Streptantibioticus cattleyicolor NRRL 8057 = DSM 46488: one gene and its partner. The protein of the gene in region 1 interacts with the protein of each later gene in a pairwise test. Links are inferred from orthologs where the notes say so. Each region holds a gene or a part of one and is shown on either strand. Other genes may lie near its edges.

Evidence for each region.
Region 2: the proteins of leuS (region 1) and ligA interact in binary tests that used the Escherichia coli proteins (3 or more experiments, as listed by UniProt). The link is inferred for Streptantibioticus cattleyicolor NRRL 8057 = DSM 46488 from one-to-one orthologs.

The regions. Positions count from the first base shown.
Region 1 is NC_017586.1:1,736,129-1,751,432, reverse strand. Bases 6,288-9,728 are described here. They hold leuS (leucine--tRNA ligase), read left to right. Parts: upstream 6,288-6,648; coding sequence 6,649-9,528; downstream 9,529-9,728. Other genes in these bases: SCATT_RS07505 (MerR family transcriptional regulator), read left to right, coding at 9,713-9,728; SCATT_RS07515 (S53 family peptidase), read left to right, coding at 6,288-6,410. In the rest of the region: SCATT_RS07535 (helix-turn-helix transcriptional regulator), read right to left, coding at 1-909; SCATT_RS07530 (MFS transporter), read left to right, coding at 1,014-2,486; SCATT_RS07525 (glycosyltransferase 87 family protein), read right to left, coding at 2,497-3,795; more of SCATT_RS07515, read left to right, coding at 4,407-6,287; more of SCATT_RS07505, read left to right, coding at 9,729-10,291; SCATT_RS07500 (DegV family protein), read left to right, coding at 10,451-11,296; SCATT_RS39375 (ComEA family DNA-binding protein), read left to right, coding at 11,812-12,444; SCATT_RS07490 (ComEC/Rec2 family competence protein), read left to right, coding at 12,441-14,945; SCATT_RS07485 (pyridoxamine 5'-phosphate oxidase family protein), read right to left, coding at 14,993-15,304.
Region 2 is NC_017586.1:4,620,536-4,635,335, forward strand. Bases 8,206-11,142 are described here. They hold ligA (NAD-dependent DNA ligase LigA), read left to right. Parts: upstream 8,206-8,562; coding sequence 8,563-10,722; downstream 10,723-11,142. Other genes in these bases: SCATT_RS20405 (methionine synthase), read left to right, coding at 8,206-8,535; SCATT_RS20415 (putative bifunctional diguanylate cyclase/phosphodiesterase), read left to right, coding at 10,919-11,142. Also shown: SCATT_RS20370 (ATP-binding protein), read left to right, coding at 1-185; SCATT_RS20375 (WXG100-like domain-containing protein), read left to right, coding at 296-1,021; SCATT_RS20380 (DUF6531 domain-containing protein), read left to right, coding at 1,030-4,926; SCATT_RS20385 (hypothetical protein), read left to right, coding at 4,926-5,528; SCATT_RS20395 (LOG family protein), read left to right, coding at 6,175-6,714; SCATT_RS20400 (SDR family oxidoreductase), read left to right, coding at 6,770-7,459; more of SCATT_RS20405, read left to right, coding at 7,480-8,205; more of SCATT_RS20415, read left to right, coding at 11,143-13,255; Asp-tRNA(Asn)/Glu-tRNA(Gln) amidotransferase subunit GatC, read left to right, coding at 13,377-13,673; Asp-tRNA(Asn)/Glu-tRNA(Gln) amidotransferase subunit GatA, read left to right, coding at 13,679-14,800. UniProt on the Escherichia coli protein: DNA ligase that catalyzes the formation of phosphodiester linkages between 5'-phosphoryl and 3'-hydroxyl groups in double-stranded DNA using NAD as a coenzyme and as the energy source for the reaction.

The DNA of each region.
Region 1 (15,304 bases):
GGTGACGCGGTGGTGCGGGCAGTGCGTGATCAGCGGGTCGGACAGGGCCCGCAGCCGCGCCAGGCCCTGCCGGCTCTCCTCGTCGGCCGGGGCGTAGACCACGATCCGGTGCTCGGGCAGGCCGTCGATGGACAACGAGGTCGTCACCATCCGCAGCTCGCCCACCGAGGCGGTGCGCACCAGCTTGATCTGCGACCCGGGCGGGGCCACGTCACCACTGGCCCACATCTGCGCGAACGAGGCGCTGGCCCGGGTCAGCCGGGCGACGAACGTCTCCCAGGCCGGCTCGCCCACGTGCCGCCCGTAGGCCGCCCGCAGCTGAGCCACCATGCGCGGCAGCTCCTCGTGCGGGTTGAGCAGCGCCGCGCAGCACTCGGGCATGGTGAACAGCCGCCACAGCACGTTGCGTTCGGGCCGGTCGGACAGGTGGGTGCCGGGCCACACGTCCAGGTACGCGGTGTTGCACGCGCGGATGTCGTAGCGGGCGTTGTAGACCACGGCGGGCAGCGGGTCGAGGGCGTCCAGCACGGTCCGCACCTGCTCGGACAGGCCCTCCTCGTCGCGGACCGCCTCGGCCACGAACGGCACCCCGGCCAGCCGGTACAGGTGCTCCTGCTCGGTCGCGTCCAGCCGCAGCACCCGGCCCACCGCGTCCAGCACCTGGACGCTGGCGTTGATCGGCCGCCCCTGCTCCAGCCACGTGTACCAGGTGACCCCGACCCCGGCGAGCTGGGCGACCTCCTCGCGGCGCAGTCCGGGGGTGCGGCGGCGCAGCCCCGGGGCGAGGCCGACGTCCTGCGGGGTGACGCGGGCCCGGCGGCTGCGCAGGAAGGCGGCGAGTTCGGTACGGCGCACCGCCCGCGCGTCGGTCGTCCGTCCCTCGGCCGTGGTCCCTCGCGTCGCCCCCATGGTGCGCCATCGTGCCGTGCCGCACGGCGGGCTGCCAGGTGCTGCTGGTACCAGCATCGGCGGGCTCTCACCACGGGTACCGGGCGCCCCGGACCGTGGAGGCCATGAACCCCACCACCCTCACCCGTGCCCCCTCCGCCGGCTCCGGTACGCGTCCGGCGGCCGGGCGCCGGGCCACCCCGCCCCGTCCGGGGTGGCTGCTGGCGATCGTGCTGACCGGGCAGTTCATGGCGCTGCTCGACGCGTTCATCGTCAACGTGGCCGCCCCCACCATCCGCTCCGACCTGCACGCCTCCGGCGCCGGGCTGCAACTGGTGGTGGCCGGCTACACCATCGCCTACGCGGTGCTGCTGATCACCGGGGCCCGGCTCGGCGACCGGTTCGGCCACCGCGCGGCGTTCCTGGGCGGCCTCGCGGTCTTCACCGGCGCCTCGCTGGCGTGCGGACTGGCCGCCGGCACCGGGCAGTTGATCGCCTTCCGGCTGGTGCAGGGGGCCGGCTCGGCGCTGATGCTGCCGCAGGTGCTCAGCCTGATCCAGCGCACCTACCAGGGGGCGCGGCGGGCCCGGGCGCTCAGCGCGTTCTCCGCGGTGATCGCCTCCGGCGCGGTGGTCGGCCAGGTGGCCGGCGGACTGCTGGTCGACGCCGACCTGTTCGGCACCGGCTGGCGCCCGGTCTTCCTGGTCAACGTGCCGATCGGGGTGGCGCTGCTGGCCGCCGGCCCCCGGCTGATCCCCCGGGACCGGCGCGGACGCGACCGGGCGCCGCGTCCGCTGGACGTCCCCGGGCTGCTCACCCTGGGGGCAGCGGTGACCACGCTGACGGTGCCGCTGGTGCTGGGGCGGGAGTACGGCTGGCCGGCCTGGACGTGGGGGTCGCTGGCGGTGAGCGCGGTCTGCTTCGGGGCGTTCGCGGTGGCCGAGACGCGGCTGGCCCGGCGGGGCGGGGCGCCGCTGATCTCCGGCCGGGTGCTGCGGGCGCCGGGGATGCCGGTGGCGGTGGCCCGGATCGGGCTGACCATGGCGGCCAACGCGGCGTTCCTGCTCACCTTCGCGCTCCACTTCCAGGGCGGGCTGGGGTACCGTCCGGCGCACGCGGGGCTGCTCTTCGCCCCGACCGCGGTGGCCTTCGGCGCCTTCAGCCTCAACTGGGGCCGTCTGCCGGGGCGTTGGCATCCGTGGCTGGCCCCGGCGGGCGCGCTGGCGGCGGCCGTGGCGTGTCTGCTGAGCGGGTTCGCGCTGCGCGGCGGTGGCGGGGGAGGCCCGCTGCTCCATGGTGCGCTGGTGCTGCTGGGGCTGGGCATGGGCGGCGCGTACAGCCCGACGCTCACCCGGGCACTGGCCACCGTGCGTACCGAGGACGCGGCCGACGCCAGCGGGCTGCTGGTCACCGTCACCCAGCTCGGCCAGCTCATCGGCGTCGCCACGTTCGGCTCGCTCTACCTGGAGCTGGCCCCCGGCACCGGGACGCACGGCGCCGCGGCCGGGTCGGCGCACGCGCTGGCGGTCACCACGGTGGCGCTGGCGGTGGTGCTGGCCGCGGTGGCGGCGGCTGGGACGGGACGGCGCCGCAGGTGAGCGGAACGGCTCACCGCCGCGGCGTGGTGCGCAGCGCCGCCGTGGTCCGGACGGCGGCGACGGCCAGGAAGGCCAGGCCCAGCAGCGGATAGAGCGCGGAGCAGGCCATCTGGCCGGGGTTCTGGTGGAGTTCGGGGCGGAACGGCCCGGTGTGCGGCACCGCCCACAGCAGGAACGAGCAGAACAGCACGGCCGTCACCGCGGCCCCCGCCGCCCACCGCCGGTCACCGAGCCGTACCGCCTCACCGGCGAGCACGATCACCATCGGCACGCACCACACCCAGTGGTGCGACCACGACACCGGGCTGACCAGCAGCGCGGTCACCGCGCAGGAGCACGCCGCCCAGGCCCGTCCGGCGGGCAGCCGCCGCCCGGCCAGCGCGGCGCCGACCGCCACCGCCAGCCCGGCCGCCCCGACCACGGCCGCCGTGACCGCCCACACCGTGCCCGGGTCGCCGGTGTGCAGCAGTCGGGCGACCACGCCGCGCAGCGACTGGTTGGCGGTCTCCTCGGCGTGGCCGGCCCGGTCGGCGGCGAAGAGCGTGCCGCTCCAGAAGCGCCGCGAGTCCCGGGGGAGCGCCAGCGCGGCCAGCGCCACGGTGGCCGCGAAGGCGAGCGCCGCCACGGCCGCGCGGCGCAGCGCCGGGTTCCACACCGGCCGCCCCCCGCGCAGCCGCCGTACCCCCAGCACCACCCCGGTCAGCGCCAGGAGGACCGCGAAGAGCGCCGGGGTGAGCTTGATCCCGGCGGCCACGCCGATGCCCACCCCGGCCCAGCGGTGGCCGGACCGGCGGGTCAGGTCCCACAGCACCAGGGCGGCGAGCAGCAGGTTAATCTGGCCGTACCGCAACGTGGTCCACACCGGCTCGCACCACACGGCGGCGGCGGCCGTCCAGCAGACCGCGGCGGCGCGCGGCATCCGGCGCGGCAGGCCGGCCAGCCGCAGCGACAGGTGGACCACGGCGACCAGCAGCCCGAGGTTGGCGGCGGTGGCCAGCGCCCGTACCGCACCCTCGCCGAACCAGGTCAGCGGCACGAACAGCAGCGCGGCGAACGGCGGATAGGTGGCCGGCAGGTTGGCCTCGGTGGCCACCATGGCGTACAGCTCGCCGCCGGTGCGCACCGTCCACCCCTCGGCGCGGTAGACCCGCAGGTCGATCATGGAGACGTGGAGCAGGACCTGGGCGGCCCAGCAGACGGCGAACGAGATCAGGCAGACCGCCAGGGCCACCGCGGTGGGCCGCCGTGCCATCAGCCCCGCCAGGGGTCGGCGGCGGTCATGGGCGGGCGGCTCGCTCACGGCGGTCACGGAGTGGGCTCCTGGGGTCGGCGGACCGGGCGCGGACGGCACCGTGGGCCCGGGGATCACTGACGGCACGGAAGGCCGACAGTACCCGGCCGCCCCGCCCGGCAGCAGGGCCGCCGCCGCCCGGTGATCTCCCGCGGCCGGCGGTCACCGGCCGATTTGGCGAACCACCCCCCTGGCCGTGTAATGTTTGGGACGTCGCCGGGGGAACCCGGCGGAGCGGAACAAGGGGCTATAGCTCAGTTGGTAGAGCGCTTGCATGGCATGCAAGAGGTCAAGGGTTCAATTCCCTTTAGCTCCACAGTGAACGGGCCATCCGAGAGGGTGGCCCGTTTTGTGTTGTATGTCGCAGCACGTTGGTTGCCGCGGCGCGTTGTACGGCGCGGTGCGTTGACCGTCGCGGCGTGTCACGCGTCACGGTCGCGCCTTCGCGCCGCTCTTGCCGTCGATTCGGCCAACTCCCCGCGCTTTACGTGCACTTGACCATTTCTTGAAGTAATCATGTCCCTGACGTGAGCAGATCAGGGCCAGAGTTTCGCTTTGTGGTGCGCGGCTCACCGTTATCCGGTGATCGCGCTCCGCATCATGCGACATTTCGTATCGCTGGGGGTTCCATGAAGCTTGACCGTCACAGAACTCGCGCCGGGCTGGCGGCGGCGGCGACCTTGCCGCTGGTGGCCGGTGCTCTGGCGCTGGGCATACCTTCGGCCCAGGCCGCCCCGCACGACCGGCTGGTGCTGACCACCACCAAGCCGCTGTGGGCAACGCCCCGGGCCGACCACGGTTCCGCCGCCGCCTCGACCACCGTCCACGCCCGGGTCTACCTGGCCGGCCGCGACGCCAAGGGCCTCGCCGCCTACGCCCAGGCCGTCTCCGACCCGAAGTCCCCGCTGTACGGCAAGTACCTGACCGCCAAGCAGGCCCAGGCCCGCTTCGGTGCCACGCCGCAGCAGATCGCCGACGTCACCCGCTGGCTGAAGTCCGCCGGCCTCACCGTGACCGCGACCACCCAGCACTACGTGGCCGTCAGCGGCGACAAGGCCGCCGTCCAGCGCGCCTTCGGCACCGACCTGCACAACTACACCAAGGACGGCCGCGTCTACCACGCGCCGGCCAAGGCGGCCTCCGTGCCCGCCTCGGTGGCCGACGCCGTGCTCACCGTCTCCGGCCTGGACAACGCGCCCAAGCTGGCCCGCCACGACAACACCACCGACGCCGCCACCTCGGCCGCCCGGCCGTCCGGCGCCACCCCCGGCGACACGCTGCCGCCGCCCGAGGCCGTCTTCAAGAACGCCGGTCCGTTCTCCACGTACTACGGCTCGAAGACCAACAGCAGCCTGCCCTCCTCCTACGGCGTCAAGGCCCCCTACGCGGTGCACGGCTACACCGGCAAGCAGCTGCGCGCCGCCTACGGCGCCGGCAAGTGGACCGGCAAGGGCGTCACCATCGCCATCACCGACGCCTACGCCTCGCCCTACATAGCCAAGGACGCGGCCGAGTACGCCAAGCGCAACGGCGACGCCCCCTACAGGCCGGGGCAGTTCGGCCAGGTCCTCCCCGGCGCCTACAACAGCATCGACTCCTGCAAGGCGGCCGGCTGGTACGGCGAGGAGACCCTCGACGTCGAGGCGGTGCACGCGGTGGCCCCGGCCGCCCGCATCACCTACGTCGGCGCCGCCTCCTGCGGTGACTCCGACCTGATGGACGCGCTCACCAAGGTCGTCGACAACCGGCTCGCCGACATCGTCTCCAACTCCTGGGGCGACGTCGAGGCCAACGAGACCCCCGACGTGGCCACCGCCTACGACCACATCTTCCAGCAGGGCGCGGTCGAGGGCATCGGCTTCTACTTCTCCTCCGGCGACAACGGTGACGAGGTCGCCAACACCGGCACCAAGCAGGTGGACACCCCCGCCAACTCCGCGTGGGTCACCGCGGTCGGCGGCACCTCGCTCGCCGTCGGCAAGGGGAACAAGTACCTGTGGGAGACCGGCTGGGGCACCTACAAGGCGACCCTGTCCAAGGACGGCCAGAGCTGGGACAACTTCCCCGGCGCCTACACCTCCGGCGCGGGCGGCGGCACCAGCAGGACCGTCGACCAGCCGTTCTACCAGCGCGGTGTCGTCCCTGACGCGCTCAGCAAGCAGGACGGCCCGGCGCCCAAGCGCGTCGTCCCGGACATCGCGGCCATCGCCGACCCGAACACCGGCTTCCTGGTCGGCCAGTCGCAGACCTTCCCGGACAAGTCGGTCAAGTACAGCGAGTACCGCATCGGCGGCACCTCGCTGGCCGCTCCGGTGATCTCCGCCATCCAGGCCCTCGCCCAGCAGGCCCGCGGCGGCGTGCCGATCGGCTTCGCCAACCCCGGCATCTACGACCGGTACGGCACCGCCGCCTACCACGACGTCACCGACCACCCGCTCGGCCAGGGCCAGGGCCTCGGCGTGATCCGGATGGACTACGCCAACGGCATCGACGCCTCCGGCGGCCTGCTGACCTCGCTGCGCAGCCTGGGCAAGGACAGCTCGCTGAACGCCACCGTCGGCTACGACAACGTCACCGGCGTCGGCACCCCGGCGGCCGGCTACGTCAACAGCTACGTGCCGCGCCGTCACTGACGGTACCCACCGGGTGGCACACCCGGCGCGAGGGCCCGTACCGGGATGTCCGGTGCGGGCCCTTCCCGCCCTGGGGTACCCTGACCCCATGCGTGCCGTGCGCCTTCTGCTTAGCAGGCCGCACTGACCTTCCGAACATGTCAGTGCGGCGTCCCCTCCTGTGCGAGGGGATTTTTCGTTATCCGGGGAGGCAGGCCGGGCGTACGCCTGTCATGACATCGATGGAGCTTCGAGGGACATGAGCGAGACCACCCCTGCCGCCGAGGCGGCAGCGCCGCACCGCTACACCGCCGCCATGGCCGCACAGATCGAGGCCCGCTGGCAGGACCTCTGGGAGCGGGAGGGCACCTTCCAGGCCCCCAACCCCGGCGGCGGTGACCTCGGCGGGCCGGCAGAGGTCGTCGAGCGCCCCAAGAAGTTCTTCATGGACATGTTCCCGTACCCCTCCGGTGCCGGGCTCCACGTCGGCCACCCGCTGGGCTACATCGCCACCGATGTCTACGCCCGCTACCACCGGATGACCGGCCACAACGTGCTGCACACCCTGGGCTTCGACGCCTTCGGCCTGCCCGCCGAGCAGTACGCCGTGCAGACCGGCACCCACCCCCGGATCACCACCGAGGCCAACATCACCACCATGCGCCGCCAGTTGCGCCGCCTGGGCCTCGGTCACGACCAGCGCCGTTCCTTCGCCACCATCGACCCGGCGTACTACCGCTGGACCCAGTGGATCTTCCTCCAGATCTTCAACTCCTGGTACGACCCCCAGGCGAAGAAGGCCCGCCCCATCGACGAGCTGGTCGAGCAGTTCGCCTCCGGCGCCCGCCCCACCCCGGACGGCCGGCCCTGGGACGAGCTGACCGCCGTCGAACGCGCCGACGTCCTGGGCGAGTACCGGCTGGCCTACGCCTCCGAGTCGCCGGTCAACTGGTGCCCGGGGCTCGGCACCGTCCTGGCCAACGAGGAGGTCACCGCCGACGGCCGCTCCGAACGCGGCAACTTCCCGGTCTTCAAGGCCAAGCTGCGCCAGTGGATGATGCGCATCACCGCCTACGCCGACCGGCTGCTGGAAGACCTGGACGTGCTGGACTGGCCGGAGGCCATCAAGCTCCAGCAGCGCAACTGGATCGGCCGCTCCGAGGGCGCGCGCATCGACTTCCCGGTCCACCTCCAGGGCGACGGCGACGCCACCATCACCGTCTTCTCCACCCGCCAGGACACCCTGTTCGGCGCCACCTACATGGTGCTCGCCCCCGAGCACGAGCTGGTCGACGGCATCGTCCCGGCCGTCTGGCCGGAGGGCACCCACGAGGTGTGGACCGGCGGCCACGCCACCCCCGCCGAGGCGGTCGCCGCATACCGCAAGCAGGCCGCGGCCAAGTCGGACGTGGAGCGGCAGGCCGACGCCAAGGAGAAGACCGGCGTCTTCACCGGCGCCTACGCGGTCAACCCGGTCAACGGCGAGAAGGTCCCGGTCTTCATCGCCGACTACGTGCTGATGGGGTACGGCACCGGCGCCATCATGGCGGTCCCCGCCCACGACTCCCGCGACTTCGCCTTCGCCCGCGCCTTCGAACTGCCGATGCGCTGCGTGGTCGAGCCCTCCGACGGCCGCGGCCAGGACCCGGCGCGGTGGGACGACTCCTTCGACTCCTACGACGCCCGGATCGTCAACTCCTCCGGCGCCGAGATCTCCCTGGACGGGCTGACCGTCCCGGAGGCCAAGGCACGGATGACCCAGTGGCTCACCGAGCGCGGCATCGGCGAGGGCACCGTCAACTACCGGCTGCGCGACTGGCTCTTCAGCCGCCAGCGGTACTGGGGCGAGCCCTTCCCCATCGTCTACGACGAGCAGGGCGTCGCCCACGCGCTGCCCGACTCCATGCTCCCGGTCGAACTGCCCGAGGTGGACGACTACCGCCCGCGCACCTTCGACCCGGACGACGCCGACACCTCGCCGGAGACCCCGCTCTCCCGCAACGAGGACTGGGTCGACGTCGTCCTCGACCTCGGCGACGGTCCCAAGCGCTACCGCCGCGAGACCAACACCATGCCCAACTGGGCCGGTTCGTGCTGGTACGAGCTGCGCTACCTGGACCCCGACAACCCGGACCGGCTGGTCGACCCGCAGGTCGAGTCCTACTGGATGGGCCCGCGCGAGGGGCAGCCCTCCGGCGGCGTCGACCTGTACGTCGGCGGCTCCGAGCACGCGGTGCTCCACCTGCTGTACGCCCGGTTCTGGCACAAGGTCCTCCACGACCTGGGCCACGTCTCGTCCTACGAGCCCTACCAGCGGCTGTTCAACCAGGGCATGATCACCGCCTACGTCTACCGGGACAGCCGCGGCTTCCCGGTGCCGGCCGCCGAGGTCGAGGAGCGCGAGGACGGCTTCTACCACCAGGGCGAGAAGGTCCGGCGCGAGCACGGCAAGATGGGCAAGTCCCTGAAGAACGCCGTCACCCCGGACGAGATCTGCGCCGAGTACGGCGCCGACACGCTGCGGCTGTACGAGATGGCGATGGGCCCGCTGGACGTCTCCCGCCCCTGGGACACCCGCGCCGTCGTCGGCTCCTACCGCTTCCTTCAGCGGCTGTGGCGCAACGTCGTGGACGAGGCCACCGGCGAGGCCACCGTCGTCGACCAGGAGCCGGACGAGGAGACGCTGCGGGCGCTGCACAAGGCGATCGACGGCATCCGCACCGACATGGCGGCGCTGCGGTTCAACACCGCGATCGCCAAGGCCACCGAGCTCAACAACCACCTCACCAAGCTGCCCCGGGTGCCGCGTACGGTCGCCGAGACCATGGTGCTGCTGGTCGCCCCGCTCGCCCCGCACATCGCCGAGGAGCTGTGGCGCCGCCTGGGCCACGAGTCCTCGCTGGCCTACGCCGACTACCCGGTGGCCGACCCGGCCTACGTGGTGGACGAGACGGTCACCTGCGTCGTGCAGATCAAGGGCAAGGTACGGGCCCGGCTGGAGGTGCCGCCAGCCATCACCGAGGCCGAGCTGGAGAAGCTGGCGCTGGCCGACGCCACGGTGGTCGCCGCGCTCGGCGGCGCGGAGATCCGCAAGGTGATCGTGCGGGCGCCGAAGCTGGTCAACATCGTCCCGGCGTGAGCCGGAACGACACGGCCCGACAGGGTCTGACACGGGCTGACAAGGTCTGACGCCGTCTTACGGGCGGGACGAGGGTTCGCGGGAACCTTCGTCCCGCCCGCCGTCGTTTACCGTGGAGGAGGGCCGAGTGCTTCGCCGTGGGCGGTTCCGCCGCCGTGACTGACCGACGTGTCGAGGAGTGCCGATGGAAGCCGTCGCCGGTGTGATCGCCCTCGTCTTCCTGCTGCTGGTGGCGGCCGGCACGGTGGCCGCGGTCAGGACGGTCCGCGCGGTGCGCCGCGGGGTGGAACGCACCGGGGCGCAGGCCCGCCGCATGGTCGAGGAGACCACGCTGCGCGCCCGGCGGGCCCAGCCCGGCGCGGCCGGTGAGGTCGCCGCGCTCCGCCTGAGGCTGCGCACCTCGGTGGTCGCCACCCGGGAGGCGCTGGAATCCGGCGCCTCGGCCGACCCGTCCCTGAAGGAAGCCCTCGGCCTGCTGGAACGCCTGCGCCACCACGCCCACGCCCTCGACGACGAACTGCGGACGCTGGAACGCGAGCCCGACCGTGCCCGGCTCGCCGCCCGCCTCCCCGAACTGCGCGAACGCACCTCCCGGCTCACCCATTCGGCCGATTCGCTGCGCTGGGCCGCCCAGGACCGGGCCCGCCGCCACGCCGACGACGACCTCACCGCCCTCGGCCGCCAGATCGAGGTGGAGGCCGCCGCCCTGCGGCACTGGCTCCCGGCGGAACCGGAGGACCGGGCGCGGCTCGACCGGACGTGAGCCCGGCATGGGTGACGTCCGGGGCCCGGGGTGTGCGGCGTGCGCGGACCGGGCCGGACGACGTGCGGGTCCGGCCCGGGCGTCGTGCGAGGTCCGGCGCGGGTGATCGGACCAGCCGGCCACTGTCGGGCTCCGCTTGCGGCCGGTAATCTCCCGCTCATGTCCGCCCATGTCGCCATCGTCACCGATTCCACGGCCTACCTGCCGAACGAGACGCTGACCCGCCACCACATCACGGCTGTTCCGCTTACCGTCGTGCTCGGTGACCAGGCGCTGGAGGAGGGCACCGAGATCTCGGCGCGTTCGGTCGCCGTCGCGTTGCAACGCCGACGACCGGTGACGACGTCCCGGCCGAGTCCGGAGGAGTTCGCCGCCGCCTACCGCGCGGCGGCCGACGCCGGGGCCACCGGCATCGTCTCCCTGCACCTTTCCGCCGAGATCTCCGGCACCTACGACGCCGCCAGGCTGGCCGCCGGGTCGGCGCCGGTGCCGGTACGGGTGGTGGACACCGGCATGGTCGCCATGGCGCTCGGCTTCCCGGTGCTGGCCGCCGCGGAGGCCGCCGAGACCGGCGGCACGGTGGACGAGGCGGTGGCCGCCGCCGAGAAGCGGGCCGCCGCCACCTCCGCCTACTTCTACGTGGACACCCTCGACTACCTGCGGCGCGGCGGCCGGATCGGCGCCGCCCAGGCCCTCCTCGGCTCCGCCCTCGCGGTCAAGCCGATCCTCCAACTCGCCGACGGACGCATCGGGTTGCTGGAGAAGGTACGCACCGCCTCCAAGGCCGTCGCCCGACTGGAGGAGATCGTGGTGGAACGGGCCGGCCACGCCGACGTCGACATCGCCGTCCACCACCTCGCCGCCCCCGAACGCGCCGAGGCCCTCGCCGAACGCCTCCGCCACCACGTGCCCGGCCTCGTCGACCTCCACGTCAGCGAAGTCGGCGCCGTCATCGGCGCCCACACCGGCCCCGGCCTCCTCGGCGCCGTCGTCTCCCCGCGCTGACCCCGTCCGCCGGCACGTTCCCCGGCAAGGGTGACGAAGTTGTCCACAACTCGCCGGTAATCCACGGAATTTGGCGCACCCGAGCGACATCGCCCGATCCGCCCTACCGTCGGGCCATGGTCACCCGATTCACACCACCCACCGCCCCGCCGCCCCCTCCGCCGACGAACGAACGCGCCCGAGCGCTCCTCACCCGCGCCGCCGGACACCCGGCGGAACCGGGGCCGGGGTGGTCGGAGGGCGTTGCCAGGGCGCCCGCCGCCAAGGCCGCGCCGTGGTCCGCGTCGACGCCCGGGGCGAAGCCCCCGCCAGAGGGCGGGCCGGCTTCGGAACCGGCGTCCGGACCGGGAAGGGAGCCGGTGACCGGAGCGCCGCCGGACTTCCGGCCGGGACCCTCGCGGGCGTCCGCACCGAGGCTTTCGGGCGGTGCCGGGGCCGCGTCGCCCCGGGGCCTTCCGGCGTGGCGGGTCGCGCTCACCGAACGCCTTCCGGTGTGGGTGCGGTTGAGGTGCGGGATGGAGCCGCGCACGGTGGTGGCGTTGGCGGGGGTGCTGGTGGTGGTCGTCGCCTTCGCCGTGCACCACTTCTGGGCGGGCCGTCCGCGTACGGTGCAGGTCCCGGCCGTGGTGCGGGGCGGGGCGCCCGTGGTGGCGCGGGCGGCCGGGGCGTCCGAGGGGACGGCGGCCCGGGCCACGGCCACGGTGGTGGTCGACGTCGCGGGACGGGTACGCCGGCCCGGGGTGGCCAGACTGCCCGCCGGATCCCGGGTGGTGGACGCCCTCAAGGCCGCGGGCGGCGCGGTGCCCGGTACGGACACCGGCGCGCTCAACCTCGCCCGCCTCCTCGTCGACGGCGAGCAGATCCGGGTCGGCGGCCCCGCCCCGCCCGACGCGCCCCCGGACCCGGCCGTCGGCCCCGCCGGTCCCTCCGCCGCCACCGGTTCCGTGCCCGGAGCCGGTCCCGTCAGCCTCAGCACCGCCACCCTCGAACAACTCGACGCCCTCCCCGGCGTCGGCCCCGTCCTCGCCCGCCACATCCTCGACTACCGCACCCAGCACGGCCCGTTCACCTCCGTCACGCAGCTCCGCCGGATCCCCGGCGTGGGCGACCGCCGCTACAAGACGCTCGAACCCCTGGTGCGGCCATGACCACCGGGACCTCGCCGGAGGAGACCACGGGCCCGGCGGATCTGCGGCTGGTGCCGCCGGCCTGCGCCGCGTGGGGCGCCGCCGCCGTGACCCTCGGCGTGCCGGGGCGGTGGACGGCGGCCGTGGCGGCCGGCGCGCTGGCGGTGGCGCTCGCGGTGTGGGTACGGCTGCGCGGCCGGGGCGGTGACGGGCGGTCGGGCGTCGCCGGGGTGGCCGTGGCCACGGCACTGTGCGCCTGCGCGGCGGCCTGCTCCGCGGGGCTGGCCGCAACGGCGCTCCACCGAGGCCCGATCCCCCGGCTCGCCGCCCGCGGGGCCGAGGCCACCGTGGACGTGACGCTCACCGGGGACCCGCACCGGACCTCGGCTCGTCCGCCCGACGCCATGCCCGCGCCGCCGGTCGTCGTCGCCCGGGCGGAGGCCGTGCGGGTGGCCGCGGACGGCGTCACGACGACCGTGCGCACCCCAGTGCTGCTGATCGCCGAGCCGGGCGGCTCCGGCCGGTCCGGGGGATCCGGCGAGCGGTCGCCGCCCGGCGGGGCCGACGCGTGGCTGCGGCTGCTGCCCTCCACCACGCTGCGGCTGACCGCGCGCCTCGACCGGTCCGACCGCCCCGGTGACGACATCGCCGCGCTCGCGGTGGTCCACGGGGCGCCCCGGGTGATCGCCGGGCCGTCGCGGCTGCACCGGGTGGCCGGTTCGCTGCGGGCCGGGCTGCGGGCGGCGACCGCCCAACTAGCGCCGGACGTAAGGGCGTTGCTGCCCGGGCTGGTGGTCGGCGACACCTCCGGCGTCCCGCCGGATCTGCGGGCGGCCTTCGACGCGACCGACCTGTCGCACCTGCTGGCGGTCTCCGGCGCCAACCTCACGCTGGTGCTGGCGTTGTTCATCGGTCCGCCCGCGCTGGCGACCCGGGCCGAACGGCGCGGGCTGGCGGCCCGGTCGGGGCTGTCGCTGCGGCGGACGGCGGTGCTGGGCGCGGTGCTGACCGCCGGGTTCGTGGTGTTGTGCCGGCCGGAGCCCAGCGTGCTGCGGGCCGCGGTGTGCGGGCTGATCACGCTGGCCGCGATCGGCACCGGCCGGCGCCGTTCGCTGCTGCCGGCGCTCGCCGCCACCGTGCTGGTGCTCGTGCTCGCCGACCCGTGGCTGGCGCGGTCGTTCGGCTTCGCGCTGTCGGTGCTGGCGACGGGGGCGCTGCTGACGCTGGCCCCGCGCTGGGCGGAGGGGCTGCGACGGCACGGGGTGCCGCCCCGGGCGGCCGAGGCGCTGGGCGCGGCAGCGGCGGCCCAGGCGTGCTGCGCGCCGGTGATCGCGGTGCTGGCCGCGCACGTCAGCCTGGTCGCCGTGCCGTGCAACCTGCTGGCCGAGGTCGCGGTGGCGCCGGCCACGGTCGCCGGGTTCGCGGCGCTGGCGGTGGCGCCGGTGTCGTTGCCGGCCGCCAAGGCGCTGGCGTGGCTGGCCGGTTGGCCGGTGCGGTGGGTGGCCTGGGTGGCCCGGACCGGGGCGGATCTGCCGGGGGCGCGGCTGGGGTGGCCCGGGGGCTGGCGGGGCGGGTTGCTGTTGGCGGTGGTGACGGTGGCCGCCGTCGGGCTGGTCCGGCGGATCCGGCCGCGCCCGTGGATGTACGCGGCGCTGGTGGTGGCGTTGCTGGTGGCCGTGGTGCGTCCGGCGCCGCTGACCCGGTTCGCCACGGGGTGGCCGCCGCCGGGGTGGCGGATGGTGGTGTGCGACGTGGGCCAGGGAGACGCGTTGGTGCTCAACTCCGGTTCCGGCACCGGGGTGGTGGTGGACGCGGGGCCCGATCCGGTCCTCGCCGACCGCTGTCTGCGGGCCCTGGGGATCACCCGGATCCCGTTGCTGATCCTCACCCATTTCCACGCCGACCACGTGGCCGGGCTCCCCGGGGTGCTGCGTGGGCGCGCGGTCGGCGCGATCGAGACGACGACGCTGGACAGCCCGGCGCCGGAGGCCGCGTCGGTCGTCCGCGCCGCCGCGGCGGCCCACGTTCCGCTGGTCCGGGCGGCGGCGGGGGAGCGGCGCCGGCTGGGGGCGCTGGAGTGGCAGGTGCTCTGGCCGCCGCCGGCCCCGGCCGAGCTGCCCGACGAGGGCCCCAACGACGCCAGCGTCGCGCTGCTGGTCACCGTGGCCGGGCTGACCCTCGCGCTCCTCGGCGACCTCGAACCCGCCGCGCAGCAGGAGGTGTTGGCCCGCAACCCCGGACTGCCCCGCGCCGACGTCCTCAAGGTCGCCCACCACGGTTCGGCCCACCAGGACCCGGCGCTCCTCGCCCGGCTCCGGCCCCGCCTCGCCCTCATCTCCTGCGGCGCCCACAACCGTTACGGCCACCCCTCGCCGCGGACCCTGGACGCCCTCCACGCCCAGGGCGCCACCGTGCTGCGGACCGACACCGCGGGGTCGATCGCCGTGACCGGCCGGGACGCCCCCGTCCCGGGAGCCGGTCCGCCGGCCTTGTCGGCGAGCGTGGTGAAGGGGGCGTCATGAGGCCACCGGTCGTCACGCCGCTCCCCGGAGGGCGGACGGCGCGGCGGTCACAACAGCCACCGCCCGTCGCGCATCAGGGTGCGGTCGGCCATTTCCGCGACGGTGCCCCAGGCTTGGATCAGCTCGGGGACGATCCGGAAGTACCGGTAGGAGGGGTGGTCCTCACGGGGGTCCCAGCCGAACTTGGCGGCGAAGGCGTCGCCCACCCCGGCGGGGAGTCCGTCGCGGGCGAAGTCGGTGGCGGTGCCGGCCATCAGCACGACGTCGCGGGTGTGGCCGAAGGAGAGCCGGGCGAGGCCGGAGCGGCTCAGGTTGACCCCGGTGGGGTTGGTGCCGCGGGTGGCGATCCACACCGCGTG
Region 2 (14,800 bases), 2.9 Mb from region 1 along the record:
ACACCAGCCCCGCCTTCCCCGTCCACGCCGTTCCCGACGCGGAGCGCGACGGAGGCAGGGGGCTGCACATCCTCGACCTGCTCGCCGACCGATGGGGCGGCCTGGCCATCGGGGAGGAACCGTTCGGGATGGCGGGGAAGACGGTGTGGTTCGAGCTGTGGTGGCCGGGGGCAGGGGTGGCTTGAGAGGGGAAGAGGATGCCGAAATTGCGACGTCCGGGCCTCTTCGTCGACGCGGGATTTGTATGATGAACCCTCACCAGCAGCGTCCGTGAGCGGGGACGGGGGCCCAGCACGTGGCGATCAATCTGCCGCACTGGCTCGCCGAGGTCGTCAACCTCCTCGGCTTCAACTGGCCCGAGATCGACGAGGACCAGCTCAGAGAAGCGGCCAAGGGGCTGCGGTCGTACGCGGACGAGTGCCAGCGGTCGCACGACGTCACGCACGGCGTCGTCACCGGTGACCTGCGGAAGGTCTACGCGTCCGAGTCGTACACCGCGCTCGTCCAGGTGTGGGCCGGGCAGACCCAGGGGCACATGCACACCCTCATCGAGGGATGCCGGCTGCTCGCCGACGGGCTGGATGTCGCCGCGACCGGGGTGGAGGCGATGAAGGACGAGTGCATCGCGCAACTCACCGTCGCGGCGGCGGAGTTGATCGGCGACCAGGTGGGAGCCGTGGTCACCCTCGGCCTGTCCGAAGCCGCCGCCGTCGCCGAGATCGAACTCCAGAACCGCCTGCTCAACGGCATCCTCCAGCGTTTCGAGGCCGAGGTCGTCGGCTCCCTGGTCAACCGGCTCATCGGTCCGCTGAAGGAACAGGTCGACCGGGCCGTGGAGAAACTCCTCCTGGAAGAGACCGCCCACCTGGCCGTCGGCGGCCCGCCACCCACGCTCAAGCTCGACACCAACGCCATGCGCGCCCACGCCGGGACCATCGGCAAACAGGCCGAGGCCAACCTGACCGGCGGCCGGGCCTTCGGCGCCAAGATGCAGGCACTGACGTTCACCACGGGGGGCTGAGCGCGCACGTGAGCGACATCGTCAACAAGCTCGTCAAGCCCACCGTCGAATTCCTCGACCACCTCGCCCGCAAGGTCCCCCAAGCCCTCGGCAAGGGCCACCACCGCATCGCCCAGCACATCCACAAAGCCGCCGACCACTTCGACAAGGTCGAAGCCGACCTCGCCGCCAAGGCCAAGTCCCACCACCCGCACGAGGCCCACCCCCACATCCCGGAAGCCACCGCCGGAGCCGGCGCGGCAGCGGCGGCGGGAGCGAAGGGCGCGGAGAAGCGCGCTGCGGAGAATGCCGGGCGAGGGATGCGTCCCCACGACGGCGCCAAGGAATCCGTCCCCGGCTCCGAGAAGACGTGCAAGAACGACCCGGTGGACGTCGCCACCGGCGACATGGTCATGGCCGCCGTGGACGTCGAGCTCCCGGGCGCGCTTCCGCTGGTCCTGGAACGCACCCACATCTCCTCCTACCGGCACGGACTGTGGTTCGGTCCCTCATGGATCTCCACCCTCGACCAGCGTCTCCAACTCGACGCCGACGGAGTGGTGTTCGCCACCGCCGACGGCATGCGACTGGAGTACCCGCCGCCGCGCGGTGACGCCCCCGTACTGCCGGTGCGCGGCCCGCGCCGACCCTTGAGCTGGGACGGCGCCCCCAACGCCCCGATGAGCGTCGCCGACCCCCGGACCGGCGAAGCCCTCGTCTTCGACCACCCCCGCCCCGCCCCCGACGTCATCGGCGGCGTCGTCCTGCGCCTGACCGCGATCGAGGACCGCAACGGCCGCCGCATCGACATCACCTACGCCGACGACGACACCCCCGCCCTCATCACCCACCACGGCGGCTACCGCATAGCCGTCGACCGCCACCCCGACCTGCCCCGCATCACCGCGTTACGCCTCCTCGACACCGACGGCCCAGGCACCGACACCACCCTCGTCCGCTACGGCTACGACACCTCCGGCGACCTCACCGAAGTCTTCAACTCCTCCGGCCTCCCCCTCCGCCTCACCTACGACGACGACCACCGCGTCACCAGCTGGACCGACCGCAACGGCACCACGTTCAACTACACCTACGACCCCTCCGGCCGCGTCATCCGCACCACCGGCACCGACGGCTTCCTCTCCGCCACCTTCACCTATGACGACACCACCCGCACCACCACCTTCACCAACTCCCTCGGCCACACCTCCACCTACCAGCACAACGACGCCTACCGCCTGATCCGCGAGACGGACCCGCTGGGCAATGTGACGGTGCGGGAGTGGGACGAGAGCAACCGGTTGTTGGTGGGCGTGACGGATCCGCTGGGGCGGACAACGAGGTTCCACTACGACGAGGCGGATAATCTCGCCCAGCTCGTCCACCCTGACGGCTCCGAGATAGCGATCGAATACAACGAGCTTTGTCTTCCTACCCGCGTCACTGGGGAGATGGGGCAGGTCTGGCGGCACACCTACGACGAGCGGGGCAACCGACTGCTGACGATCGATCCGGCTGGCGCTCGCTCGGAGTTCGCCTATGACGAGGCAGGTGCCCCGGTGGCGGTGACCGACGCGCTCGGTGCGGAGCACCGGGTGACGAACAACCCCGCCGGGTTGCCTATCGCGATCACCGACCCATCGGGCCACACCACCCGATGCGTCCGGGACGTCTTTGGACGCATTACCTCGGTCGTCGATCCCCTTGGCGGCGAGACTCGGCAGGTATGGTCCGCCGACGGCAAGCCTGTGGAGCACACTCTCCCGGATGGCTCTGCCGAGCTGTGGGAGTGGGACGCCGAAGGCAACCTGGTCTCCCACACCGAGGCCGGGGGCGGTGTCACCTTGTTCGAGATCACACACTTCGACCTGGTCTCGGCGCGCACGGGGCCGGACGGGGCACGGATCGAGTTCGGATACGACACCGAATTGCGGCTCACGAGTGTGACGGACGCGCGCGGGCTCACATGGACCTACGACTACGATCCGGCTGGCCGCTTGACCGGTGAAAGGGATTTCAACGGTTCGACGACCCACTACGCCTACGACGCCGCGGGACAACTCACGGCACGCACCAACTCACTCGCACAGACCGTGCATTACGCATACGACTTGCTCGGAAACGTCACATACCAACACGGACCGCATGGTGCGGCGCGGTTCACCTATGACAGAAGCGGCCTGCTGGTGCGAGCGACCAATGAGGACGCGGATCTGGAACTCGTCCGCGATCCGTTGGGCCGGGTACTGGCCGAAGTCTGCAACGGTCGAAAGCTTGCCAGCACGTACGACCGACTCGGCCGTCGAGTGGAGCGGCGTACCCCGACCGGTGTGGTCAGCCACTGGGTGTGGGACGCGGGCGGGCACCCCGTCTCATTCACCTCGGCCGGCCATCATGTCGCGTTCGTCCATGACGGCGTTGGCCGAGAGGTCGAGCGTGTCTTCGGCCAAGAGATCCGACTCCGCCAGACATGGAACGAGATGCAGCAACTCACGGCCCAGATCCTCACTCGCCCAGCGCAACCAGCCGACCGCGAGGCGCGTGACGGTGGCCAGCGTCGGCAGACGCTCCGCCACCGTGCTTTCTCGTACCGTCCGGGTGGCCATCTCACCTTGATCGACGACCACGTCGGTGGAGAGCGCCGCTTCACCCTCGATTCCCTCAGTCGGGTCACAGAGGTGACAGGGACCAACTGGTCCGAGAGATATGCCTACGATGCGGCCGGCGATGTTGCGCATGCCAGTACCCCGGTGCGCCATGACTCCGACGGCGACCGTGTCAGCAGCCGTGGCCTGCTGCGAAGAGCGGGACGTGTCCGCTATGAATACGACGCGCAAGGCCGCGTGGTGCTAAGGCAGAAGACGCGGTTGTCGAGAAAGCCTGACACCTGGCGCTACGTGTGGGACGCGGACGACCAGCTCACCGAGGTCACGACTCCGGACGGTCGGGTCTGGCGATACCTGTACGACCCCATGGGCCGTCGGGTGGCCAAGCAGCAAGTGGCCGCTGACGGCGAGAGCCTCCAGGAGGAGACGCGCTTCACCTGGGACGGAACCGACCTCGTCGAACAGACCACCTGGACGGACTCGGGCGCCGAGGTGGTCACCCTCACCTGGGAACGCGACGGCGTACGTCCGCTCGCACAGACGGAGCGCAGAAGCCTGGCAGAGATTCCTGACCATGTCGTCGATGAACGCTTCTTCGCGATCGTCACAGATCTGGCCGGCACACCGACTGAATTGGTCTCCGAGTTCGGGGACGTGGCCTGGCAGCGCGATGCCACTCTTTGGGGCACCCCCGTCGACTCACAGGCATACGCCGCGGATACTCCGCTGCGGTTCCCCGGCCAGTACTTCGACCCGGAAACACAGCTGCACTACAACTGCTTCCGGTACTACGATCCATCCACCGCCCTCTACACCAGTCCTGATCCGCTGGGCCTGACGGCAGGGCCGAATCACCGTGCCTATGTGCCCAATCCCCTCGAGTGGATCGACTATTTAGGTCTGGCTTCGTGCACGGCCAACGCGGACAGGCTCCGAAAGAACATGGCTCGGGAAGGGCGAGTGGTAGGCCCCGGTCAGGCAGCCGCTCACATCGTGCCCTCGAACGGCAGAAACTTCCGACAGTGGCGATGGGGCAAGAAGAGCAGCGACCTTCTCGACAGGTACGGGATCGACATCAACGATCCAGCCAACGGCATTCCCTTGGGGCACCCGAAGCCTCACAACTTCACGCACCGAGGGCCCTTCCTCCAACGCCTCAACGCCCGGCTGGTCCGGGTCGTGGAACAAGGCCAGGCGGACGGTCTCGGCGCACGGGCCATCCGGACACGGCTCCGTCAGGAGTTGCGTAGTATCGGGCGGCAGATCGAGCATGAACTCGCGACCGGCCGACCCGGGCCGAGCGCTTACTGGACGGCGTGATGTCTGACATTCCATCCGCGGCCTTCGCGGTGTACCGGCTGCTCCCTAGCCTGTCGCCGAGCCGGGGCGACTACCGGACCTTGCTGCTCAGCGGCTCGCTCAGGAAAATCATTCGCTGGCAGCGCTCCGGCTCCCCGGAGGACCGCCCCACCGACGTCTCCGCCGAGTGGGACGGGGATCCTCGATGTCGGCCGACGGAGTTCCCTTCCCCTGATCCGGGCGCGCCTGTCGTCAGCCGTCGCATCGCCGACCTGCTCGGTGAGGAACTGTTGGCCGCGGGGAGTCTGCTGCCTTTGCGCATCGATGGCCGGGAGACGGACGACTGGCTTCTCTACCTCGTCGAGAGGGTGGTCGACTGCATCGACCCACGCAGGTCCTCGAAGCCGACCAGGAGCGGTGAGATCAAGAAGGCCGTCTTCCGGGCGGACGTGGTTCCTGTCGAGCTTCCTGCGTTCAGGGTTCCGCACGCCCCCGGGATGGTCTATTGGAACGGCTGGGCGGTACAAAGACTGGTCGAACTGCTGGGGGATGACCTGGAAGCGCGCCTGATCTGGTCGGTGGACCCGAGCCTCACCCCCCATCCGAACCCATGGGGTATCTGACATGGGTTCCGTCGGTGCAGAGACGCTCGCACGTCTGACCGCCATGATCCCCCCGGGCGTGACACCACGGCCCAAGCATTGGGCGACCGTGGAAGTCCGCCTGGGCACGCCGTTGCCGCGGGATTACAAGGAGCTGATCGACACGTACGGTGGTGGCCAGTTCGACTTCCACATCTCACTCCTGGAGCCCGACCCGCAGAACGGACTTTACGACCTGCTGGAAGACAACGACGGGCTCGTGATCAGCTTGAAGGGCTCTGGTCGGTCGGACTGGAGAAGCCGGAGGAACTTCGGGAGCACGGCAGCCGCGTCATCGCCTGGGCCACCACCGACAACGGGGGGAACCTGTACTGGCTGGTACGTCCGGGCCAGGACCCCGTCGACTGGACGGTGATGGTGAACGAGGGGCGCGGTCCCTTCTGGGAGCACTTCCGGATGACGTGCACCGAGTTCCTCGTCTCCGTTCTCTCCGGAGACGTGGAATCGGAGATCCTGGACTACGTGCTGCCCTCCGCCGAGCACACGTTCCTCCCCAGCGGTGTGTCGGAGTAAGCCGCTCTTCAACGGTGCCGATGATGCCGGTATGAACCGGTGGGCGGCTCGCCGGCCGATGAACGGCCGCCGGTGGGAGCGCTACCGTACCCCCATGAACATCTGCGTCTTCCTCTCCGCCGCCGATCTTCCCGAGCGTTACACCACTCCCGCGCGTGAGTTCGCCGAGCTCGTCGGGAAGGGCGGGCATACGTTGGTGTGGGGTGGGTCGGACGTGGGGTTGATGAAGGTGGTGGCGGACGGGGTGCAGAAGAACGGGGGGCGGTTGGTCGGGGTGTCGGTGGAGTTCTTGCAGGACAAGGCGCGGGGGAACGCCGACGAGATGATCGTGGCGGCCGACCTGGCGGAGCGGAAGGCTCAGTTGCTGGCCCGGTCGGACGCTGTGGTGATCATGGTGGGGGGAACCGGGACGCTGGACGAGGCGACGGAGATCCTGGAGTTGAAGAAGCACGGGCTGCACGACAAGCCGGTGGTGCTGCTCAACTCGGCGGGGTTCTACGACGGGCTCAAGGAGCAGTTCCGGCGGATGGAGGACGAGGGGTTCCTGCCGGTGCCCCTGACGGAGTTGGTCTTCTTCGCCGAGGAGCCGGTCGGCGCGCTGGCGTACCTGGAGGAGTCGGCCGGCGTCCAGTAGCCGGCGGGCGGGCCCCTGCGCACGTCAGGGCGGTCCCGGTGCGACGATGGCGGCCATGACCACACATCTGATCACCGGTGCCGGTTCCGGCATCGGCGCCGCCGTCACCCAGCGCCTCGCCGACCGCGGGGACGACCTGTGGCTGCTGGCCCGGGACGCCGGACGGGCCAAGGAGCTGGCCGAGCGCCACCCCGGCGCCCGTACCCTCGTCGGCGACCTGGCCGAGCCGGAACGGCTCTCCTGGGCCTTCGGCCACCAGGAACTGCCCGACCGGCTCGACTCGCTGCTGCACATCGCCGGCGTCGTCGACCTCGGCACGGTCGGCGAGCTGACCCCGAAGGTCTGGCAGCGCACCCTCGCCGCCAACCTCCTCGCCCCGGCCGAGCTGACCCGGCTGCTCCTGCCCCAACTGCGGCTCGCCCGGGGCCACGTGCTCTTCGTCAACTCCGGCGCCGGGCTCACCGCGCACGCCGAGTGGGGCGCGTACGCGGCCAGCAAGCACGGCCTGAAGGCGCTCGCCGACGCGCTGCGCCAGGAGGAGCACGGCAACGGGGTGCGGGTCACCAGCGTCTACCCGGGGCGCACCGCCACCCCCATGCAGGCCAAGGTCCACCAGCAGGAGGGGAAGGACTACCGGGCCGAGCGGTGGATCGACCCCGAGTCGGTGGCCACCGTGATCCTCACCGCGCTCGACCTGCCGCGGGACGCCGAGGTCAACGACGTCACGGTGCGTCCGGGCCACTGACCGCGCATTACGCTGCCACCGTGAGCAGCGAGGCGAATGACGTGAGCACGCAGAAGACGACGTACCGACCGGCCGCCGGGACGGCGACCGGGGTGGGTTCCCTGCCCGGGGAGGACGCCCGGGAGGCCGCCAGGGTCGCGGTGGGGGAGGTTCCGGCGCTGCCGTTCCTGCCCGAGCTGCCCGCCCGCGGACCCGGCGCCGACATGATCGGCCGCACCCTGGGGATGCTGGTCGAGCTGTACGCGCGCGTGGAGCCCAGCGGCTGGCGCTTCGGCGACCGTCCCGGACGCGACACCCGGCGGGCCCGTTCCTACCTCGGCGAGGACCTCGACGCGCTGGAGGAGTTCACGCAAGGGTACGCGGGGCCGCTGAAGATCCAGGCGGTCGGGCCGTGGACGCTGGCCGCCGGGGTGGAGCTGCGCGGCGGCGAGGCGGCCCTCGGCGACCCCGGCGCCTGCCGCGACCTGACCGCCTCGCTCGCCGAGGGGCTGCGGGCGCACGTGGCCGAGGTACGCCGCCGGGTGCCCGGCGCCGAGGTCCTCCTCCAGCTCGACGAACCCTCGCTCACCGCCGTACTGCGCGGCAACGTCCGCACCGCCAGCGGCTACCGCACCCACCGCGCGGTGGACCGGCAGGTCGCCGAGGGCGCGCTGCGCCAGGTGATCGAGGCGGTCGGGGTGCCGGTGACCGTCCACTCCTGCGCCCCGGACGTGCCCTTCGCGTTCCTGCGCCGGGCCGGCGCGACGGGGATCTCGTTCGATTTCAGCCTCCTCACCGAGCGTGACTGGGACGCCGTCGGGGAATCCGTCGAGGCGGGCACGGTGCTCTTCGCCGGGGTCGTCCCGGGGACGGCGCCGGACGCCGCGGGCGGCACCGCCGCATTGTCAGACCCTGCGGGTAGCGTCAGTGGTGTCCGGTCACTCTGGCGTGGTCTGGGGCTCTCACCGGGGGCTTTGTCGCAGTCCGTGGTGGTCGCCCCGGCCTGCGGGCTGGCGGGGGCCACCCCCGGCTACGCCCGCGCGGCGCTCGCGCACTGCGTCAAGGCCGCCCGGACACTGGTCGACGACCCTGAGTAACCGGGCCTGGACAACGGAGGACGAACGGTGGACATCCCTGCCGAAGCGCGCGAACGCCACGCACTGCTGGCCGAACAGGTGGAGGAGCACCGCTTCCGGTACTACGTGAAGGACGCGCCGGTCATCAGCGACGCCGACTTCGACACGCTGCTCAGGTCGCTGGAGGCGCTGGAGGAGGAGTACCCGCAGCTGCGCACCCCGGACTCGCCCACCCAGAAGGTCGCCGGGTCCTACGAGACGGAGTTCACCTCCGTCCAGCACCGGGAGCGGATGCTCTCCCTGGACAACGCCTTCGCCCCCGAGGAGCTGGACGCCTGGGCCGAGCGGATCGCCGCCGACCTCGGCGGCGTCCCGTACCACTTCCTGTGCGAGCTGAAGGTGGACGGCCTCGCGGTCAACCTCACCTACGAGCACGGCCGGCTCACCCGGGCCGCCACCCGCGGCGACGGCCGCACCGGCGAGGACATCACCCCCAACGTCCGCACCATCGCCGAGATCCCGGACCGGCTCACCGGCGACCGGGTGCCCGAGCTGGTCGAGGTGCGCGGCGAGGTCTACTTCCCGATGGCCCGGTTCGAGGAGCTCAACGCGCGGCTGGTGGAGGCCGGGGAGAAGCCGTTCGCCAACCCCCGCAACGCCGCCGCCGGTTCACTGCGCCAGAAGGACCCCCGGGTCACCGCCTCCCGTCCGCTGCACATGGTGGTGCACGGCATCGGCGCCCGCCGCGGCTTCGACATCGACCGCCAGTCGCACGCCTACGAGCTGCTCCACGAGTGGGGGCTGCCGACCGCCGCCCACTTCAAGGTGGTCGACGGCATCGCCGCGGTCAAGGAGTACATCGCCTACTACGGCGACAACCGCCACTCGGTGGAGCACGAGATCGACGGCGTGGTGGTCAAGCTCGACGAGGTCCCGCTCCAGGGCCGGCTGGGCTCCACCTCCCGCGCCCCGCGCTGGGCCATCGCCTGGAAGTACCCGCCGGAGGAGGTCAACACCAAGCTGGTCGACATCCGGGTCGGCGTCGGCCGCACCGGCCGGGTCACCCCGTACGCCCAGGTGGAGCCGGTCACGGTGGCCGGTTCCGAGGTGGAGTTCGCCACCTTGCACAACCAGGACGTGGTCAAGGCCAAGGGCGTCCTCATCGGCGACACCGTGGTGCTGCGCAAGGCCGGTGACGTCATCCCGGAGATCCTCGGCCCCGTCGCCGACCTGCGGGACGGCAGCGAGCGCGAGTTCGTCATGCCCTCGGTCTGCCCCGAGTGCGGCACCGCGCTCCAGCCGATGAAGGAGGGCGACGTCGATCTGCGCTGCCCCAACGCCCGTGCCTGCCCGGCCCAGTTGCGGGAACGCATCTACTACCTGGCCGGCCGGCGCTGCCTGGACATCGAGAACTTCGGGTACGTGGCCGCCGCGGCGCTCACCCAGCCGCTGGAGCCGGCCGAGCCGCCGCTGCGCGACGAGGGCGACCTGTTCGACCTGACGGTGGAGCAGCTGCTGCCCATCAAGTCGTACGTCCTCGACCCCGACAGCGGGCTGCCCAAGCGGGATCCGGCCACCGGCGAGGAGAAGGTGGTCACCTTCTTCGCCAACGCCAAGGGCGAGCCGAAGAAGAACACCCTGGCCATGCTGGAGAACATCGCCGCCGCCCGGCAGCGCCCGCTGGCCCGCGTCATCACCGGGCTCTCCATCCGCCACGTCGGCCCGGTCGCCGCCGAGGCGCTGGCCCGCGAGTTCCGCGACCTGGACCGCATCGCCGCCGCCGACGAGGCCGAGCTGGCCGCGGTGGAAGGGGTCGGCCCCACCATCGCCGCCTCGGTCAAGCAGTGGTTCGCCGAGGAGTGGCACCGCGAGATCATCGAGAAGTGGCGGGCCGCCGGCGTCCGTTTCACCGAGGAGGGCTCCGACTCCGGCCCCCGTCCGCTGCAAGGGCTCACCGTCGTCGTCACCGGCACCCTCCAGGCATACACCCGGGATGGCGCGAAAGAAGCGCTGACCACAGCAGGTGCGAAGGTCACCGGATCGGTTTCGAAGAAGACCGACTTCGTGGTCGTCGGTGACAACCCCGGTTCCAAATACGACAAGGCGGTGCAGCTCAAGGTGCCCGTGCTCGACGAGGCCGGGTTCGACGTGCTGCTGACGCGCGGTGCGGACGCCGCACGGGAGGCCGCCGTCGACACCTCCGCCTGACCCGCCACAGGTCACCCGTTCGTCACATACCAGACGCATGGGGGACGCACGTTTCCATTCGGGCAACCACCGGGGATCAGTGCCCGTATTGCGGTTGTGCGGCCTACTGTTGAGGGGCGCTCCTGCCGGGCATCAGTCTTTCAGCCGGGCGTGGCTACCCATGGGCGCAGCACCCCCGGCTGTGAGAGGGACGGGCATGAAACCGACGGAGAACGCCGGACCGGCGCCGCGCCAGCGGTGGTCCGCCGTACCGCTGGTGCCCCCGGCGGTGCTGCGCGGAGCAGTGGTGACCGCCGCGGCACTGGCCTTTGCGATAGGCGTGGCGCACGCGACGGTGCTCGGGCACGCCCTTTTCCCGAGCGCCGCCCCGGGGTGGTCGCTGGCGGTGCTGACCGGCATCATCGTCGGCCACCTCGTCGCCCTGGGCCGCGACCGCTGGTGGGGCGGCACCGGATCGGGCGCCGCGCTCACCGTGGCGGTGCTGCTGCTGTACGGCTGGGTGCCGGCCGTGCTGGTCAGCCTGGCGGTGGTGGTGCTGGTCGGCGCCGCCCGCCGGCACCGGTGGCGACAGGCGCTGCTGCACGGCGCGGTGGACGTGCTCGGCATCGCCGCCGCCGCCGCGGTGCTGGCCGCCACCGGACACCATCCTTCCGTGGAGCACCCCTGGCGGCCGGAGAGCTGGACGCTGCCGGCGCTGCCCGCGGTGGTGGTCACCGCCATGTGCTACCTCGCGGCTACCCGCGCGCTGCTGTGGTATTCCCTGGCGCCGCGCACCGGCGGGCTGCCGTCCATGGCCCGCACCGCGTTACTCAGGCAGGCGCTGGTCGGTGTCGCCCTGCTGGGCATCTCCCCGCTGATCGTGGCGGTCGCCGACCGGATGCCGATGCTCCTGCCGCTGTTCTCGGTGCCGTTGATCGCCCTGGACTCCACGCTGTGGATCGCCCGGGCCCGCGCCGAGGAGCAACTGCGCGACCCGCTGACCGGCCTGCCGAACCGTCAGTGGCTGCTGGAACGCACCTGGTCCGCCCTGGACCAGGCGGAACGCAACGGGGAACGCGCCGCCCTCGTCCTGATCGACCTCGACCGCTTCCGCTCGGTCAACGACACCCTGGGCCATCTCGCCGGTGACCGGCTGCTCCTCCAGATCGCCGAACGGCTGCGGCTGGCCCTGCCCCGCGGCGCCGAGGCGGCCCGGCTCGGCGGCGACGAGTTCGCCGTGCTGCTCCCCGGCTGCGACTCGCCCACCCGGGCCCAGCGGGTGGCCCGCACCCTGGTGGCCGCCCTCGGCTCCCCGCTCAACCTCGACGGCCTCACCCTCGTCCTGGAGGCCAGCGCCGGCGTCGCCGTCTTCCCCGACCACGCCGTCGACGCCGAGGGGCTGCTGCGCCGCGCCGACGTGGCGATGTACGAGGCCAAACGGGGCCGCAGCGGCGTCGAGGTCTACGAGGCCACCCGGGACGGCAACACCCCCGACCGCCTCGGTCTCCTGGGCGACCTGCGCCGCGCCATCGACCACGGCGACGTCGAACTGCACTACCAGCCCAAGGTCGGCTTCGACGGCAGGGTCGCCGGGCTGGAGGCGCTGCTGCGCTGGGTCCACCCCGAGCGCGGCCGGGTCAGCCCCGAGGAGTTCATCGCCATCGCCGAGTCCTCCGGGCTGATGCCGCAGCTGACCGAGTACGTGCTGGAGACCGCGCTGGCCCAGGTGGCCCGCTGGCGCGCGATGGGCATCGAGGTGCCGGTGGCGGTCAACGTCTCGCCGCGCGACGTGCACACCCCCGGCTTCGCCGGGTCGGTCGCCGCCCGGCTGGCCCGGCACGGGGTGCCGCCGGCCGCGCTCCAGCTGGAGATCACCGAGCACGTCCTGCTGGAGGACCCGCAGCGGGCCGCCGACACCCTGGCGGGGCTGACCGGGCACGGGGTGAAGATGTCGCTGGACGACTTCGGCACCGGGTACTCCTCGCTGGTCCACCTGCGCCGGCTGCCGGTGAGCGAGCTGAAGATCGACCGCTCCTTCGTGGCCCGCCTCGTGGTGGACAGCGAGGACGCGGCGATCGTGCGCTGCACGGTGGACCTCGCCCACTCCCTCGGGCTGCTGGTGGTCGCCGAGGGCGTCGAGGACGACGAGACCTGGGAGCACCTGCGGGACCTGGGGTGCGACGCCATCCAGGGCTGGCTGGTGGCCGCCGCCATGCCGCCCGAGGAGGCCACCTCCTGGCTGCGCAGCCGGGCGGTGAGCGGCTGGCAGCGCGGTGAGCGCCCCGCCGCCGTACCCTCCGCCGCCGTACCCTCCGCCGCCGTCGCGCCCGCCCCCGTTCCCCCCGCGCCCGTCCCTCCCGTGCCCGCCACGCCGCTGCCGCCCGCCGCCGCCGTGCCGCTGCCGTCCGCGACCGAGTCCGCGTCACGCCACCCGGCCGCCGCCGAACCGCAGCCGCGTCCGGCCGGACCGGTGGCGGGCGGTGCCCAGGGACAGCCGGTGAAGCGGTCCGCGGGACCGGTGGCCAACCGTTCCTCCGGCCAGGTGGTGAACTGACGGCACCCGGGCGCCGGCCGGCCCGCCCCGCGGGGCCGCCGGTAACCGTTTCGCCCCGGGGAGGGCCGCCGCCATAGGATTGGCGCGAAAACTCACCACACTCACCCTTGAGGATCGCCGCATGCCTGGCATCACGCGCGAGGAGGTCGCCCACCTCGGCCGGCTGTCGCGTCTGGAGCTGAAGGACGAAGAGCTCGACCACTTCGCCGGACAGCTCGACGAGATCATCGGCGCGGTCGCCCGCGTCGCCGAGGTGGCCACCGAGGACGTCACCCCGACCTCCCACCCGCTGCCGCTCACCAATGTCATGCGCCCGGACGTGGTCCGTCCGTCGCTGACCCCGCAGCAGGCCCTGTCCGGTGCGCCGGCGCAGGAGCAGCAGCGCTTCAAGGTGCCGCAGATCCTGGGGGAGGACTGACCGACATGACGGATCTGACCAGGCTCACCGCCGCCGCCACCGCCGAGAGGATCGCCTCCGGCGAGGTCTCCGCGGTGCAGGTCGCCGAAGCCCATCTCGCCCGGATCGACGCGGTCGACGAGAAGGTGCACGCCTTCCTGCACGTCGACCGGGAGGGCGCGCTGGCGCAGGCCCGCGCGGTGGACGCCAAGCGCGCGGCCGGCGAGGAACTCGGCCCGCTGGCCGGCGTCCCGCTCGCCCTGAAGGACATCTTCACCACCGTGGGCGTGCCGACCACCGTCGGCTCGAAGATTCTCGAAGGGTGGATCCCGCCCTACGACGCCACGCTCACCCGCCGGCTGAAGGAAGCCGGCGTGGTCATCCTCGGCAAGACCAACATGGACGAGTTCGCCATGGGGTCCTCCACCGAGAACAGCGCCTACGGCCCCACCGGCAACCCGTGGGACCTCACCCGGATCCCCGGCGGCTCCGGCGGCGGTTCCTCGGCCGCGCTCGCCTCGTTCCAGGCGCCGCTGGCCATCGGCACCGACACCGGCGGCTCCATCCGCCAGCCGGCCGCCGTCACCGGCACCGTCGGCGTCAAGCCGACCTACGGCGCCGTCTCCCGGTACGGCATGGTCGCCTTCTCCTCGTCGCTGGACCAGGGCGGCCCGTGCGCCCGTACCGTGCTCGACACCGCGCTGCTGCACGAGGTGATCGCCGGCCACGACCCGCTCGACTCCACCTCCATCGACGCCCCCGTCCCGCCGGTGGTCGCCGCCGCCCGCGCCGGTGACGTCAAGGGCATGCGGATCGGCGTGGTCAAGGAGTTCGCCGGCGAGGGCTACCAGGCCGGCGTGATGCAGCGGTTCACCGAGTCGGTGGAGCTCCTGCGCGAACTGGGCGCCGAGATCGTCGAGGTCTCCTGCCCGTCCTTCGAGTACGCGCTCGCCGCCTACTACCTGATCGCGCCCAGCGAGTGCTCGTCCAACCTGGCCCGCTTCGACGGCCTGCGGTACGGCCTGCGGGCCGGCGACGACGGCACCCGGTCCGCCGAGGAGGTCACCGCGCTCACCCGCGAGGCCGGCTTCGGCCCCGAGGTCAAGCGCCGCGTCATCCTGGGCACCTACGCGCTCAGCTCCGGCTAC